Regions from separate parts of the Duganella sp. FT27W genome, predicted to be linked through region 1. Evidence: predicted binding sites of a transcription regulator. Region 1 holds the regulator's gene; each other region holds the start of a gene.
What was found. Region 1 encodes sigma-54, which starts transcription at its own class of promoters, with help from an activator protein. Its sites were predicted from a motif close to TGGCANGNAANCTGCTTT; they were not measured.

Region 1 (5,226 bases):
CCGGCGCAAAACGCCTTGTCGCTGCTGCTGCGCACGACCACCGCCTGCACGGCGTCGTCGTCGCGCCAGGCCAGCAAGGTGTGCGTGATGGCGCGCACCATGTCGAGTGACAGCGAGTTGAGCGCGCGCGGACGATCGAGCGTGATGACGCCGGTGCCTTGGCTGACGGTCGTTATTACGTTTTCGCTCATGGCTGTCCTGTGGATTTGTTCGACGAAGGCAAGTGTTCTAGCGGGTTGGGCAAGGTTAAATCGCCGCCCAGGCGGGCCTGGAATTTTGCAGCGGCTGCCGGCGGGTGCCCCATGTGGCGCGCATAGATCACGGCAAACGGCATATCAGTCACTGTTTCCTGCCTGAAGCCGGTGACCTGGTTCATGGTCGACGGATTGCGCGCAGCGGCCAGCGTGTATGTCACCAGCCGGTCCAGCGTCGGCGATTGCAGGTCAAGAATCGATGCCATCATGGTCAGCGGCGCGGCAGCGAACGCGTGGTAATGCAGCGCCTTGGCGCCGCGCGCCATCTCGGCTGGCAGCGCGCCGTCCGAAGCGACCTGGGCCATCGCGTTGTCGAACACGCCGTGCCCCCATGTTAATAAACGCTGGTCGTGGGTGACGGCGCCGACGGCAGTCACGGCCAGCCCTTCCCAGTAGTAATGGTTGTTGCGCTTGCCCTTGCGGGTGTCGGCGTGGACCAGCGTGGCGTCGGCCAGCGTGGACAGCCACGCTTCGATCGCTTTCTTTTGCGCGGGCGTGGCGGCTGCCTGCACGCGCGCATAGCTGAGCGCGAGGCCACCGAGCGTCCACTTGCGCACGAAATACGCCTGCTCGCTCGACATCTTGCCCAGCATGGCCTGCTGGCCGGCCCAGCTATCCAGCCAGTTCAAGGCGCAGGCGGCGTCTTGCGGCTTGCTGTTGGCCTGGTAGCGGCTGGCGTTGCGGGCGACACCAGACAAGAATTGTTCGACCGGCTCGGTGCTGGCAATGTTTTTGGCGCGCCGCGCCGGGTCGATCACGGAATGGTTGGCGTCGTTGTAGTAGCTGTTGGCGTCGATGTCGATGACGGCGGCCGGCGCCGGCTGGCAGGTAGCGGCGACGGCGGAAGCAGCGGAGGCGGAAAGGAGAACGGTATAAACCAGATAAACAATTTTCATGTAGCTCCAGAAACAAGAAAGGGCGCTCGTTCAGCGCCCTTAGTTGGTGTGTCGCGCCGTTGTTAAAGGGCGGCGGCAGCTGGTTCGAAGTTATCCGGGAGATGCTTGATCGCATCGTGGCCGTGCTGTTGGACTTTGCCTTTGTACTTCATGACCTGGCGGTCCAGCTTGTCGATCAGGGTGTCGATCGCAGCGTACAGGTCTTGCGACAGGCTTTCCACGTAGACCGTTTTACCGGACAGGCGCAGATTGATTTCAGCCTTTTGGCGCTTGGTTTTCTCTTTAAGGTTATCTACGGTCAGAATGACAGCAATATCAATCACTTGATCAAAGTGCCGTGTCACGCGTTCGAGCTTGCTCTGCACGTATTCACGAATGGCGGCGGTCACTTCGAGATGATGTCCACTGATGGTGAGATTCATACACACTCCTAAAGATAGATGTCGCTGACGGTTAGTGCGTTGCCCATTGATGCCGGGCACGCAGGAACCAGTGCACTACAAAGACTTGCGGAGACTGACTGGAGGGATTTTGAGGGCTTCGCGATATTTGGCAACAGTGCGTCGCGCAATCACCATGCCCTGTTCTCCCAGCATGTCCGCAATCTTACTGTCGGATAAAGGATTTTTAGGGTCTTCAGCTCCTGTCAGTTGCACGATCAGTGCCCGTATCGCCGTCGAACTGGCTTCACCTCCCGCTTCGGTGGCGACGTGGCTACCAAAAAAATATTTCAGCTCAAACATGCCGTGCGGAGTCAGCATGTATTTCTGAGTTGTTACCCGAGAAATGGTGCTCTCGTGTAAACCCAGTGTATCAGCAATTTCGCGAAGCACAAGGGGGCGCATGGCAACCGCGCCGTGCGAGAAAAAGTTCTTTTGTCGTTCTACTATCGCTTGTGCCACGCGCAGGATGGTGTCGAACCGCTGGCGCATATTCTTGATCAGCCACTTCGCCTCCTGCAGCTGCGCGCCCATGGCGCCCTCACCTTTGCCCTGCTTGAGCAGGTTGGCGTACATGGCGTTCACACGCAGGCGCGGCATGACGTCGTTGTTCAGGCTGACCTGCCAACCGGTGCGCGATTTTTTCACGATCACGTCCGGCACCACGTAGTCGGAGACGTCGGAGGCGAACGCCGCACCGGGGTGCGGATTGCACTGGCGGATCACGGTCTGCGCTTCGCGCAGGTCTTCGTCGTCGCACAGCAGCGCTTTTTTCAGCTTGTTGAAATCGCGCTGGGCAAACCACGTCAGGTGCTTTTCGACGATGGCCACGGCCATCCGTCGCGTCACCATCGGGATGCCGGGCAAGCGCTTGATTTGCAGCGCCAGGCACTCGGCCGCATTGCGCGCCCCCACCCCTGCAGGGTCGAAACTTTGCAGCAGCGACAACGCCGTTTGCAGCTCGTCGAGTTCCACTTCCAGTTCCTCGGGCAGGCGCGCGTGGATCTCGTCGAGCGCTTCTTCGAGGTAGCCGTTTTCGTCGAGTGCATCGATGATCAGTTCGACCAGCGCGCGGTCGCGCAGCTCGAGCACGGTCACCCGCATCTGCTCCATCAGGTGCTCGCGCAGGGTGCAGTGGTGCGCTTCGATTTGCGGACGCGCGTCTTCGTCGTCGGGCGCCTTGCTGCGGCCGGCGTCGCTCCAGTCCATGTCCGCTTCGGCGGTGGTACTTTCGGTATCGGCGGCGGGGCCGTCGTAGGCGTCGGCCTCGCCGGCGGGCGCCGCTTCCTGCGGACCCGATTCGGACGGTGCTTCGCCGGACGGCGCCTGCTGGCTGATGGCGCCGTCGGACAACAGCCGCAGAGAATGGTCGAGCGGATCGTCGAGCCGCTCGAGCAAGGGATTGTCGGTCAGGAGTTGTTCGAGTTCCTGGTGCAGCTCCAGCGTGGAAAGCTGCAGCAAGCGGATCGATTGCTGCAGTTGGGGCGTCAGCGCGAGATGCTGCGAGGTCCGCAGTTGCAACGACTGTTTCATGGATTACATTCGGAAGTGTTCACCCAGGTAGACGCGGCGCACCGACTCGTCGGCGATGATGTCGTCCGGACGGCCCGACGCCAGCACCGAGCCCTGGTTGATGATATATGCGCGGTCGCAGATGCCCAGCGTCTCGCGCACATTGTGATCGGTAATGAGGACGCCGATTTGCCGCTCCTTGAGAAAGCGCACGATGCGCTGGATCTCGATCACGGCAATCGGGTCGACCCCGGCGAATGGTTCGTCGAGCAGCACGAAGCGCGGGTTGGTGGCCAGCGCACGGGCGATCTCCACCCGGCGGCGTTCGCCGCCGGAGAGCGAGAGCGCGGGGTTGTCGCGCAGCTTCTCGATTTGCAAATCGGCCAGCAGGGTATTGAGCCGTTCAGTAATGTCAGCCTTGGATAAAGGCTTGCCGTCCACTTTTTGAATTTCGAGGACAGCGCGAATATTTTCTTCCACCGTCAGCTTGCGGAACACCGACGCTTCCTGCGGCAGGTACGACAGGCCGAGCGAGGCGCGGCGGTGGATCGGCAGTGACGAGACGTCGACGCCGCCGATATCGATGGTGCCGGCGTCGGACGGTACCAGGCCGACGATCATGTAAAACGACGTGGTCTTGCCGGCGCCGTTGGGGCCGAGCAAACCCACCACTTCGCCGCACTCTACTTGCAGCGAGACGTCGTGCACGACCTGGCGCTTGCCATAGCTTTTCTGCAGGCCGCGAACGATCAGGGTGCTACCGCAACTTGGTTCCATGTCATTTCCCCGCAGGCTGGGTGGCAGGCACCGGCTGCGCCGGCGCGATCGGCGGGCGCTTGGACGACGGCTGGATCACCATGGTGCCGCGGCCGGCGCCCGGTTTGCTCTCGCCGCTGCTGCTGTTCTTGACCGCGAACACTTCGCGGCGGCTGTCGTACGAGATGAACTCGCCATCGACCTGGCTGGTGACCTTGCCCGACTCGAGCTGCTTGATGCGGCCCTTGGAAATCAGCTTGACCAGCTCGGTCTTGTCGTCGTATTCGATGCGGTCGGCCTGGCCTTCCACCCATTTGTCGGTGTCGCCGTCAAGCTTCTGGCGAAACGTTGCCTGCACGCCGGGCGTGCCGGTGAGCACCACGAACTGGTAGCCCTCGGGATCTTGCGTGACCACCGCCTTGGGCGAGGTCATGCGGATGGTGCCGCGCGTGAGGATGACGTTGCCGGTGAAGGTCTTGATCTGCTTGACGTCGTCGGAGTCGGCCTGGTCGAACGACACTTCGATCGGCTTGTTGGAGTCGGCTTTTTCGGCGTGCGCCGGGATGGCCAGTGCTGCCAGCAGCAGTGCCGCCGACCAGAAGGTTTGCTTGGTGATTGCTCTCATAATCTTCCTTTAGCGTGCCGCATGCGGCGGCACGGTGATCTTGCCGCGTCCACCCAGTTGGGTTTGCAGCGTTGCATTGTTGGCGGTCATGCCCACGCCCGTGGCCACCGTCTTGCCCAGGTGCAGTTCGACCGGTGCGACGGTTTCCATCCGTTGTTCGTCCGGGAACACGGTGAGCGTGGACGTGGTCAGGCTCATGGCCTGGCTCTTGCCACTGGCCGGGCGCACCACGCTGACGTTGCCGTCGAGCTTGACGCGCGAGTTGTCCTGATCGACGCGGGCGGTGTCGCCGCGCACCGTCATTGGCGGATGCTCGGCCGACAAGGTGTTGATATAGGGCTTGATGATGTCGGACGCTTCTTCGGCCGGCAGGTGGGTGAGCTTGTCGCCGGAAATGATATAAGCCGGCTTGCCGTCCTTGGTCATGCGCACCACGCTGAACCGGTCGATGATGTAATCGGGCTCGTTGCGGAACTTGTCCTGCGCCGTATCCTGGTTCGATTCGTTAATCAACTGCACCATCCAGCCGGTACCGACGGCCACAAATACGCCGATCACGACCATCCAGGTGAGCGACCAGCGGTGGGCGGTTCTTTTACGTACGTTAGGCATCAGATCACCTTGGCGCGTGTGAGGTCGTGGATGTGCAGCGCACCGACCAGCCTGCCATCGGCATCGGCCACCAGCACCTGGTTGATGCGGAACTGTTCCATGATTGCGACCGCATCGACCGCCAGCTGTTC
Region 2 (5,226 bases), on a different contig from region 1:
CCGCACCTGATGCCGTTGATCGATCCGCACCCGGTCGTCAAGCCGGCGGTGGTACCGCCGGTGGTGCCGGGCACGGCGCCGGAAGTGGCGGCCACCCAGCCCAAACCGGTGGCGGCAGCGCCACTGCGGGCCTGCGGTGGCTGATGTTGCGCCACCACATGTCCAAAATCCTCAAGTTCACGCAGTTCTCCTTGCGTGACTTGTTCGCGTCCACCTTGCCCACAGTGCTGCTGATCGTCGGCGTGTGCCTGCTCGCTTACTGGCTGGTCGATCCGGCGCCGCCGCGCACGGTGCGGCTCGGTACCGGCCAGGAAAACAGCGCCTACGAGGAATTCGGCAAGAAATACGCGGCCATGCTGGCCAAGCACGGCGTCACGGTCACGCTGGTGCCGTCGGCCGGGTCCGGAGAGAATTTGCACAACCTGCGCGACGGCAAGGTCGATATCGCCTTCGTGCAAAGCGGCAGCACCAATGAAGAAACGGCCGACCGCGAGGAGCTGACCTCGCTGGGCAGCCTGTTCGTCGAACCGCTGTGGCTGTTCCTGCGCGAACCGAAAGATAAAAAACCGATCACCCAGCTGAGCCAGCTGCGCGGCATGAAGATCAATTTCGGCCCCAAGGGCGCCGGCGCGCCGCGCCTGCTGCACCAGGTACTGGAATTGAACGGCCTGGAAACGGGCGACGTCCAGCGCCTCTCGCTGGCCAACACGCCAGCCGTGGTGGAGTTGCTGGAAGGGCGCATCGACGGCCTGGTCTTTACTTCCGCGCCGGAAGCGCCGCTGATCCAGATGCTGCTGCAAACGCCGGGCATCCAGTTGTTCGACTTTACCCAGGCCGAGGCTTATGCGCGCAAGCTGCCGTTCCTCACGCATGTGACGCTGCCGCAGGGCATCGTCGATCTCGGTCGCGACATTCCGGCACGCGAGTACAGCCTGATCGCGCCGACCGCCACGCTGGTGGCGCGCGAGGATATGCATCCGGCGCTGATCGACCTGTTCGTGCAGGGCGCCAGCAGCATCCACAACGGCGCCGGCTGGTTCCAGCAGCAGGGGCAGTTCCCGTCGGCCAAGTACACCGAGATTCCGGTCGATGCCGAGGCGGCCAAGTTCTACAAGAACGGGCCGCCGCTGCTGCAACGGTATATGCCGTTCTGGGCCGCCAACTTCCTCGACCGCATGTGGGTGGTGATGCTGGCGCTGAGCGCGCTGATCCTGCCGCTATCGAAGATCGTGCCGCCGCTGTACGTGTGGCGCATCCGTTCGCGCGTGTACAAGTGGTATGGACAGCTGCGCACGGTGGAGCAGAAGGTGGAAGAAGCGCCGGAAGGGGCGCGCATGCAGGTGTACGAAGAGCAGCTGCGGCGCCTGGACGAGATCGAGGAGCTGGTCAACCAGATCTCGATCCCGCTGTCGTTTGCCGACGGCCTGTATGGCTTGCGCTCCCACATACAGTTCGTGCGCAAGCGGATCCAGTTCCTGATGGCGGAAGGGGCGGAGGCGGTTCCTGTTTAATTAAGCCCCGGTCCATGGCAGACCGGCTTTGCACCACCCGTTCAAGTTCTTGCGATGGGTATGCTCATCCTTCTCGCCCTCGAACCCTTCCAGGATATCGAAGCAGTGCTGGTAGCCATGCTCGGATGCCAATTTGGCTGCACCACGCGAGCGCACGCCGGAGCGGCACAGGAACAGCAACACCTGGTCCTTGCGCGCCACCGAGTTCAATTGCTCGATAAATTCGTGGTTGGCATTGCCACCCGGGTAAGTTGTCCACTGCACCGCACCATGTTGGGCCTCGGGGATTTTCACACGGCCCACCCAGTCGCGCTCCGCGTTGGTGCGCACGTCCACCAGCTTGACGGCATTGTCGAGCCCCAGCAGCTCGAACGCTTCCTCGGGCGTGACCGCGCCAGCGTAGGCCCAGTCCTTGTTGCGGCCGCGCGCCGTCGCCAGAATCTCATCAATTTTGCTCATGTCATGTTCCAGTAGGGGTTTCAGATTATTATAAGCGTCCTGTGTGGCCGAAGACGGTGCGCACCAAAACGAGGCATTTTCACGAGAAATTCCAAAATTGCACAAATTCAGTGCGGTTTTCTGAAAATGCACCGCGATGGTGCTGCCTTGATCGTCATCAAATTTGAGCTGTGCCATCGTGCGCCCAATTTTGGACGCACTTGGCGGCAAGTTCAAGGACGCTATCAACATAACCTTATGAGATTGTTATGCAATCGCAGGGGCGAATCGGCTGGCATGGATACTGCTTAGTGTAGGTGCACCAGTTCCGCAAATTATCTTAGGAGAGACGCATGGCAATGACAGCCGCAGAAGTTCTGAAAATGGTCCAGGAAAACGAAGTGAAATTCGTTGATTTCCGTTTCGCTGATACCCGTGGTAAAGAACAGCACGTTACCGTGCCAGTGTCGCACTTCGACATCGACAAGTTCGAATCGGGTCACGCATTCGACGGTTCCTCGATCGCCGGCTGGAAGGGTATTGAAGCATCGGACATGATCCTGATGCCTGATCCAAACACCGCGAACATCGATCCCTTCATGGAAGAGACCACGCTGTTCATGCAATGCGACGTGATCGAGCCTGCCGACGGCAAAGGCTACGACCGCGACCCACGCTCCATCGCCAAGCGCGCTGAAGCCTACCTGAAATCGTCGGGCCTGGGCGATACCGCCTACTTCGGTCCCGAGCCAGAATTCTTCATCTTCGACAGCGTCCGCTGGAAAATCGACATGTCGGGTTGCTTCGTCAAGATCGACTCCGACGAAGCGTCGTGGACCACCGGCGAAAAAATCGAAGGTGGCAACAGCGGCCATCGTCCAACCGTCAAGGGCGGCTACTTCCCGGTTCCTCCAGTGGACAGCTTCCAGGACATGCGTTCGGAAATGTGCCTGATCCTCGAATCGCTGGGCATCCCGGTCGAAGTGCACCACCACGAAGTGGCTGGCGCTGGCCAGAACGAAATCGGCACCAAGTTCTCGACCCTGGTCGAGCGCGCCGACTGGACCCAGAACCTGAAATACGTGGTCTGGAACGTGGCCCACAGCTACGGCAAAACCGCGACCTTCATGCCAAAACCTATCGTTGGCGACAACGGTTCGGGCATGCACGTGCACCAGTCGATCTGGAAAGACGGCGTCAACCTGTTCGCTGGCGACGGCTATGCCGGCCTGTCCGATACCGCGCTGTTCTACATCGGCGGCATCATCAAGCACGCCAAGGCACTGAACGCGATCACCAATCCAGGCACCAACTCGTACAAGCGCCTGGTGCCAGGTTTCGAAGCGCCGGTCAAGCTGGCGTACTCGGCTAAAAACCGCTCGGCATCGATCCGTATCCCGCACGTGGCCAATCCAAAAGGCCGTCGTATCGAGACCCGTTTCCCGGATCCACTGGCCAACGTGTACCTGTGCTTTGCCGCGCTGCTGATGGCTGGCCTGGACGGTATCCAGAACAAGATCCACCCGGGCGAAGCAGCGTCGAAAGACCTGTACCACCTGCCGCCAGAAGAAGACGCACTGATCCCGACCGTGTGCGCTTCGCTGGAAGAAGCACTGGAAAACCTGGACAAGGACCGCGAATTCCTGACCCGTGGCGGCGTGTTCTCCGACTCGATGATCGATGCCTACATCGAACTGAAAATGCAGGACGTTCAGCGCATGCGCATGACGACCCACCCTGCAGAGTTCGACATGTACTACTCGCTGTAATTGCAGTCTGCCAGGCGCCGGCCGGTCCGGCGCCAGTCATAAAAACGCGGGGAAGGCGAAGGCTTTCCCCGCGTTTTTGTTTGGGGTGTTGTATAGTCGCGTGGACCCACCCATCCACGGAATGACGAATGATTTTGAGTTTGCAACGCGGCGCGTTGGCTTGCATGCTGGCGCTGGTGAGCGCGACGGCTGCCGCCCAGGGCGTGATCTACAAGTGCACGCCGCCAGGCGGCAGCGTCGAGTACACGGATATCAAGCGCGGCAACTACTGCACGGCGATGGACTTGCCGGGCACGGTGATCGCCGCGCCGCCACGGCGGGCTGCGCCGGCGCGGTCGCCCACGCCGGCGGGGCAGCCCGCAGCTGTTGCCACGGCGCCCGCAGCGTTTCCGCGCGTGGACAATGCCGAGCAGCGCGCGCGCGATGCCGACCGCCGCGCCATCCTCGAAGACGAGCTCAAAAGCGAGCAGCAAAAACTGGCCGAGTTGCGCCTTGAATACAACAACGGCACGCCCGAACGGCGCGGCGACGAGCGCAACTATGCCAAGTACCAGGAACGCACGGCCACGCTGCGCGACAGCGTGGGCCGCGCCGAAAAAAACGTCGAAGCCCTGAAACGTGAAATCGCCAATATCCGCTAACCTGCTTTTCCCATGAGTCCCCGATGAGCCCTGTCAACGCACTGAATCACCCTGCACGCCCGGCCATGCTGGCCGGCCTGGAATTGCTGGCCTCCGCGGTCGTCATGCTCGATGCCGACGGCCATATCGCCTACGCCAACGCGGCGGCGGAAAATCTGCTGGCCAGTTCGCTTAAAGCTTTATCGCGCCAAAAGCTCAGCGCCCAGTTCATCAATCCCGACGAGCTCGACCACATCTGCGCCCAGGCGCGCGAACACAAGTTCTCCGACCTGCGCCAGGATCTCACGCTCGAGCGCGCGGGCCGCGATCCGCTGCACGTGCACAGCATCGTCTCGGCGCTCGACGAACCGGCCGGCCACATCCTGATCGAGCTGCGCGAGCACTTGCAGCATTTAAAACTCGACCGCGAGGAACGCATCCTCGACCAGAGCCAGGTGAACAAGGAACTGATCCGCAACCTGGCGCACGAAATCAAGAACCCGCTCGGCGGCATCCGTGGCGCCGCGCAGCTGCTGGAGATGGAACTGCCGGCGCTGCACGCGGTGCAACTGCGCGAATACACGCAGGTGATCATCAAGGAAGCGGACCGCCTGCAAACGCTGGTGGACCGCCTGCTGGCGCCGCACCGCCGTCCGCACATCGTGGGCGACGTCAACATCCACGAAGTGCTCGAACGCGTGCGCAGCTTGATGCTGGCCGAGTTCCCGTCCGGTCTGACGATTTTGCGCGATTACGACGCGTCGATTCCCGAGTTCCGGGGCGACAAGGAGCAGCTGATCCAGACCGTTCTGAACATCGCCCATAACGCCGCGCAAGCGCTGGCCGCGCAGATGGAAGAGGGGACAGCTCAGATTATTTTGAAGACCC
Region 3 (5,226 bases), on a different contig from region 1:
GCACAAAAAAAAAGCCGACGGCAACAGCCGTCAGCTCAAAGTCCTGTCCGGGCTGACGCGGAGACGTGGCCAGCGTGATCGGAACCAGGAGACGCTAAAAAAACTGACTACTCCACTACCGCACCGGCGCAGATGGATGCTGCAACTGCGCCAGCTCGTCGTCGGTGAACAGGCGCGACCTGGTGAGGAAGCGGCGCCCGGTGCCGTTATCGAGCGAGAACATGCCGCCATTGCCATCGACGACGTCGATGATCAACTGCGTATGCTCCCAGTACGCGAACTGCTCGATTCCCATGTAGAACGGCGTGCCATCGAGGTTGCCGAGGTAGACGTCGCTGTCGGACACCGAGAACTCGCCGGCCGCGTAGCACATCGGCGCGCTGCCGTCGCAGCACCCGCCCGACTGGAAGAACATCAGCGGGCCATGCCGTGCACGCAGCGTGGCCAGCATGTCGATGGCGGCCGGGGTGGCCGTTACCCGTTCGATGGCGTGGCTCATCGCAGATCCTTAGAAGAAGCCGAGTGCGTTCGGGCTGTAGGACACCAGCAGGTTCTTGGTCTGCTGGTAGTGATCGAGCATCATCTTGTGGTTTTCGCGGCCGATGCCCGACTGCTTGTAGCCGCCGAACGCGGCGTGGGCCGGATACAGGTGGTAGCAATTGGTCCACACCCGGCCGGCCTGGATGGCGCGGCCCACGCGGAATGCGCGCGAACCGTCGCGGGTCCAAAGGCCGGCGCCAAGACCGTACAAGGTATCGTTGGCGATGCGCAGTGCGTCTTCCTCGTCCTTGAACGTGGTGACCGACACCACCGGTCCGAAAATCTCTTCCTGGAAGATGCGCATGCTGTTGTCGCCCTTGAACACGGTGGGCAGCACGTAATAGCCGCTTTCCAGGTCGCCGCCCTGTACATTGCGCTCGCCGCCGGCCAGGATTTGCGCGCCGTCCTGCTTGCCGATGTCGATGTACGACAGGATTTTTTCCAGCTGCTCCTGCGATGCCTGGGCGCCGAGCATGGTGCCGGCGTCGAGCGGGTTGCCCTGCTTGATGGCGGCCACGCGGGCCAGTGCACGCTCGATGAATTTTTCGTAAATCGATTCCTGGATCAGCACGCGCGACGGGCATGTGCACACTTCGCCCTGGTTCAGCGCGAACATGGCAAAGCCTTCCAGGCACTTGTCGAAGAATGCGTCGTCGGCATCCATCACGTCGGCAAAAAAGATGTTGGGCGATTTGCCGCCCAGTTCCAGCGTGACGGGAATCAGGTTTTGCGCCGCGTATTGCATGATCAGGCGGCCGGTGCCGGTTTCGCCGGTGAACGCGATCTTGGCGATGCGTTTATTCGATGCCAGCGGCTTGCCCGCTTCCAGGCCGAAGCCGTTGACGATGTTCAGCACGCCGGGTGGCAGCAGGTCGCCGATCAGTTCGATCAGCACCATGATCGACGCCGGGGTTTGTTCGGCCGGTTTCAGTACCACGCAATTGCCGGCGGCCAGTGCCGGCGCCAGCTTCCACACCGCCATCAGGATCGGGAAATTCCACGGAATGATCTGGCCGACCACGCCCAGCGGTTCGTGGAAGTGGTAAGCGTAGGTGTCCGAGTCGATTTGCGCAACCGAGCCTTCCTGGGCACGGATGCAACCGGCGAAGTAGCGGAAGTGGTCGATGGCCAGCGGGATGTCGGCCGCCGTGGTTTCGCGGATCGGCTTGCCGTTGTCGATGGTTTCGGCGGTGGCGATCAGCGCCAGATTCGCTTCCATGCGGTCGGCGATTTTATTGAGGATATTGGCGCGCTCGGTTTGCGAGGTTTTGCCCCAGGCAACCTTGGCGGCATGGGCGGCGTCCAGCGCCAGCTCCACGTCCTCGGCGGTGGAGCGCGCCACTTCGCAAAATACTTGGCCGGTGATGGGCGTGATGTTGCCGAAGTACTCACCCTTGACCGGCGCCACGAACTTGCCGCCGATGTAGTTATCGTAGCGTTGTTTGAAAGGATTGGCTACGCCCAGTTTGCTGATGTCTGCCAGATTCATGTCGTCCTCTTTCTCGTTGGATTACATCTATAAATGCGGAATCTACCGCCCTGCCTTCATTTCGCAAATGCCGTGCCAGCCGCTAAAGCCGCTGCCAGCGCAGCGCCCGGGCCGCCGCTGCGTCAAATGGGATCAGCCCCGGGTTGGCGGTGCGGCACAACTGTTCCATTCCTGAACACTGCAGTGTGAATGCAGTGGTCAGCCGTCGATGGCATACCGATTGCTATCGCTGTCTGCCACGCACTATGCGATCAACCGAATCGATCAACAACATGGAGACTACGATGACAACTACCCGCACCCATATCTGGCGCATCCTCGGTGGCCTGGGCGGCATGGCAACTTGCATGCTGGCTGCTGCCGTGTATGCCCACGGCAATATGACGCCGCAAGCAGTCGATACATCCACCCTGCCACAACTGGGCGCCGAGTGGCGCACGGAAAACCCGTATCGGAACAACACCGAAGCGATCCGCATCGGCAGCGCCGCGTACACGCAAAACTGCGCGCGCTGCCACGGGCTGGAGGCGGTGTCGGGCGGCATGGCGCCGGACTTGCGCAAGCTCGACAACGACTGCGCGGTGCTGGCCGATGCCAAGAAAAAGGATGCTTGCGCGCAGGAGATCGACCAGTACGTGCTGGAGACGGTGCGCCACGGTCGCTCGCGCAATGGCGCCGTCTACATGCCGCCGTTCGAGGGCGTTTTCACGCAAGAGGCAATCTGGGCGGTGAAGGCTTACCTGGAATCGCAGCGCGAACAAAAGCTGTAATTGCAGTGATTACAGAAGCAAGGGCGCTGCCGCGGCAGCGCCTTTTTTATTGAAGGGTTACCCAGGCGCCTTGGCCCACGCCACGCACCAGCCGGGCGCCGCGATCTGCTTGCGGCCGAACATCGCGCAGCCGGCCCACGGGTCGCCCTTCTTGCCCTGGAAGAAGGAACAGTTGTCGCAGCGCTGGGCCGGCACGTGTTGCGGATATTTTTTGCCATCGACCTTGGTCGTGTCGTGGCGGTAGCCGAGCGCCTTGGCCTGGTCGCTGTCCTCGTCCACCTTCGACGCCGAGGTTTGTGCGCCGGCCAGCGCGGTGGCGCCCATGCCGCCGACGGCAAGCAATTGGCAAATGAAATGGCGGCGTGGTGATGATTGCATGGTGGTCTCCTTGTGGTTGGGGGGGCGAAGGCACATGGCGGCCTTCTGCGTGCTATTCAGCAACCGCTGTGCCAGCGGCAATTCCCGGTGCCACCGATGCCCGTTGTTCAAAAATGTCACAGCCACGCGCAGCGGCTGTGGCAGGACAGCGCAGCACCGCCCGATGTAACGGCAGCAGCGCCCCGCTCATCACGCTGGCACGCATGTTGCTGAATTGACCGTAGCGATCCGTCGCGCCACCTCACCACAAAATCTATAAGGGAGACCAGCATGCAGCCAGTATTTCCACGTCCAGTCGCCGTCGCCATCCTTGTCCTGATCGCCGCAGGTGCCCATACGGCCAACGCCGCCGACACCAAGGTGACCTGGGACGATATTGCCAATGCCGACCAGGGCACCAAGCAAGTGCTCAGCTACGGCCTGGGCCTGAAAGCGCAGCGCCACAGCCTGGCCAAGCGCATCAATACGAAGAACGTCGACCAGATCGTGCCGGCCTGGACCTTCTCGTTCGGTGGTGAAAAGCAGCGCGGCCAGGAAGCGCAGGCACTGGTACACGACGGCATCATCTACGTGACGGCGTCGTACTCGCGCATCTATGCGCTCGACGCCAAGACCGGCCACCAGCTGTGGGCCTACGAACACCGGCTGCCCGACGATATCCGCCCATGCTGCGACGTGGTCAATCGCGGCCCGGCGATCTACGGCGACAAGGTGTACTTCGGCACGCTCGATGCGCGCATCGTCGCGCTCAACAAGAACACCGGCAAGGTGGTGTGGAACGAAAAATTCGGCGACCAGAAACTCGGCTACACGATGACCGGTGCGCCATTCATCATCCGCGAAAAAGGCGGCCGCGTACTGCTCATCCACGGCAACTCGGGCGATGAATTCGGCGCCCAGGGCTGGTTGTTCGCACGCGACCCGGACACCGGCGCCGAGGTATGGGCCCGTCCGCTGGTGGAAGGCCACGTGGGCCGCGCCGACGGCAAACCCGGCACGCCCACCGGCGACGCCAACGCCCCAAGCTGGCCGCGCGACAAGGACGGCAAGCTGCGCGACGCCTGGGAACACGGCGGCGGCGCACCATGGCAAACGGCGTCGTTCGATCCCGAAACCAACACCATCATCATCGGCGCCGGCAACCCGGCGCCATGGAACACCTGGGAGCGCACCAAGGAGGGCGACGACCCGCGCAACTGGGACAGCCTGTTTACGTCCGGCCAGGCGTATGTCGATGCCAGCACAGGCGAGCTGAAAGGCTTTTACCAGCATACGCCGAACGATGCCTGGGACTTCTCGGGCAATAACTCGGTGGTGCTGTTCGACTACAAGGACGCCAAAACCGGCAAGTTGATCAAGGCCAGCGCGCACGCCGACCGCAACGGCTTCTTCTACGTAACCGACCGGACCAAGCTGGCCACCGGCGCCGGCTATCCGAACAAGCCGACGTCGCTGATCAACGCGTGGCCGTTCGTGGACGGCATCAACTGGGCCAAAAGCATCGACCTGAAAACCGGGCGGCCGGTGGAAAACGGCAAGCGCCCGCCATTGCCGGAAAAAGGCGCCGACAAGGGAAAGGCCGTGTTCGTGTCACCGCCATTCCTGGGCGGCACCAACTGGATGCCGATGTCGTACTCGCCCGATACCGGCCTGTTCTACATCCCCGCCAACCACTGGGGCATGGATTACTGGACCGAGCAAATCCACTACAAGGCCGGCTCCGCTTATCTGGGCCAGGGCTTCCGTATCAAGCGCCTGTATGACGACCACATCGGCACCCTGCGCGCGATCGATCCGAAGACCGGCAAGATCGTCTGGGAAAACAAGGAAAAATTCCCGCTGTGGGGCGGCACGCTCACCACGGCTGGCGGCTTGCTGATCACCGGCACCTCGGACGGCTACGTCAAAGCGTTCGACGCCAAGACCGGCAAGGAACTGTGGAAATACCAGACCGGTTCCGGCGTGGTGTCGGTGCCGATCACCTGGGAAATCGATGGCGAGCAATACATCGGCCTGTCCAGCGGCTACGGCGGCGCGGTGCCGCTGTGG

Region 2: glnA (type I glutamate--ammonia ligase) is a predicted target of sigma-54. The motif match lies at 2,243-2,260, and genes of this name have one in related genera.
Region 3: pedF (cytochrome c-550 PedF) is a predicted target of sigma-54. The motif match lies at 2,239-2,256, and genes of this name have one in related genera.

Annotation. Positions count from the first base shown of each region.
Region 1 covers NZ_WHIV01000004.1:263,895-269,120, forward strand. The annotation lists gene F8197_RS18315 (enoyl-CoA hydratase/isomerase family protein) at 1-191, opposite strand, end outside; gene F8197_RS18320 (alginate lyase family protein) at 188-1,150, opposite strand; gene hpf (ribosome hibernation-promoting factor, HPF/YfiA family) at 1,213-1,572, opposite strand; gene F8197_RS18330 (RNA polymerase factor sigma-54) at 1,648-3,123, opposite strand; gene lptB (LPS export ABC transporter ATP-binding protein) at 3,127-3,879, opposite strand; gene lptA (lipopolysaccharide transport periplasmic protein LptA) at 3,881-4,483, opposite strand; gene lptC (LPS export ABC transporter periplasmic protein LptC) at 4,493-5,095, opposite strand; gene F8197_RS18350 (SIS domain-containing protein) at 5,095-5,226, opposite strand, start outside.
Region 2 covers NZ_WHIV01000005.1:403,852-409,077, forward strand. The annotation lists gene F8197_RS23820 (transglycosylase domain-containing protein) at 1-144, shown strand, start outside; gene F8197_RS23825 (TAXI family TRAP transporter solute-binding subunit) at 159-1,511, shown strand; gene F8197_RS23830 (rhodanese-like domain-containing protein) at 1,512-1,970, opposite strand; gene glnA (type I glutamate--ammonia ligase) at 2,303-3,718, shown strand; gene F8197_RS23840 (DUF4124 domain-containing protein) at 3,847-4,359, shown strand; gene glnL (nitrogen regulation protein NR(II)) at 4,383-5,226, shown strand, end outside.
Region 3 covers NZ_WHIV01000009.1:6,443-11,668, reverse strand. The annotation lists gene F8197_RS28025 (DUF779 domain-containing protein) at 116-499, opposite strand; gene adh (aldehyde dehydrogenase) at 509-2,029, opposite strand; gene pedF (cytochrome c-550 PedF) at 2,314-2,799, shown strand; gene F8197_RS28010 (high-potential iron-sulfur protein) at 2,857-3,177, opposite strand; gene F8197_RS28005 (methanol/ethanol family PQQ-dependent dehydrogenase) at 3,448-5,226, shown strand, end outside.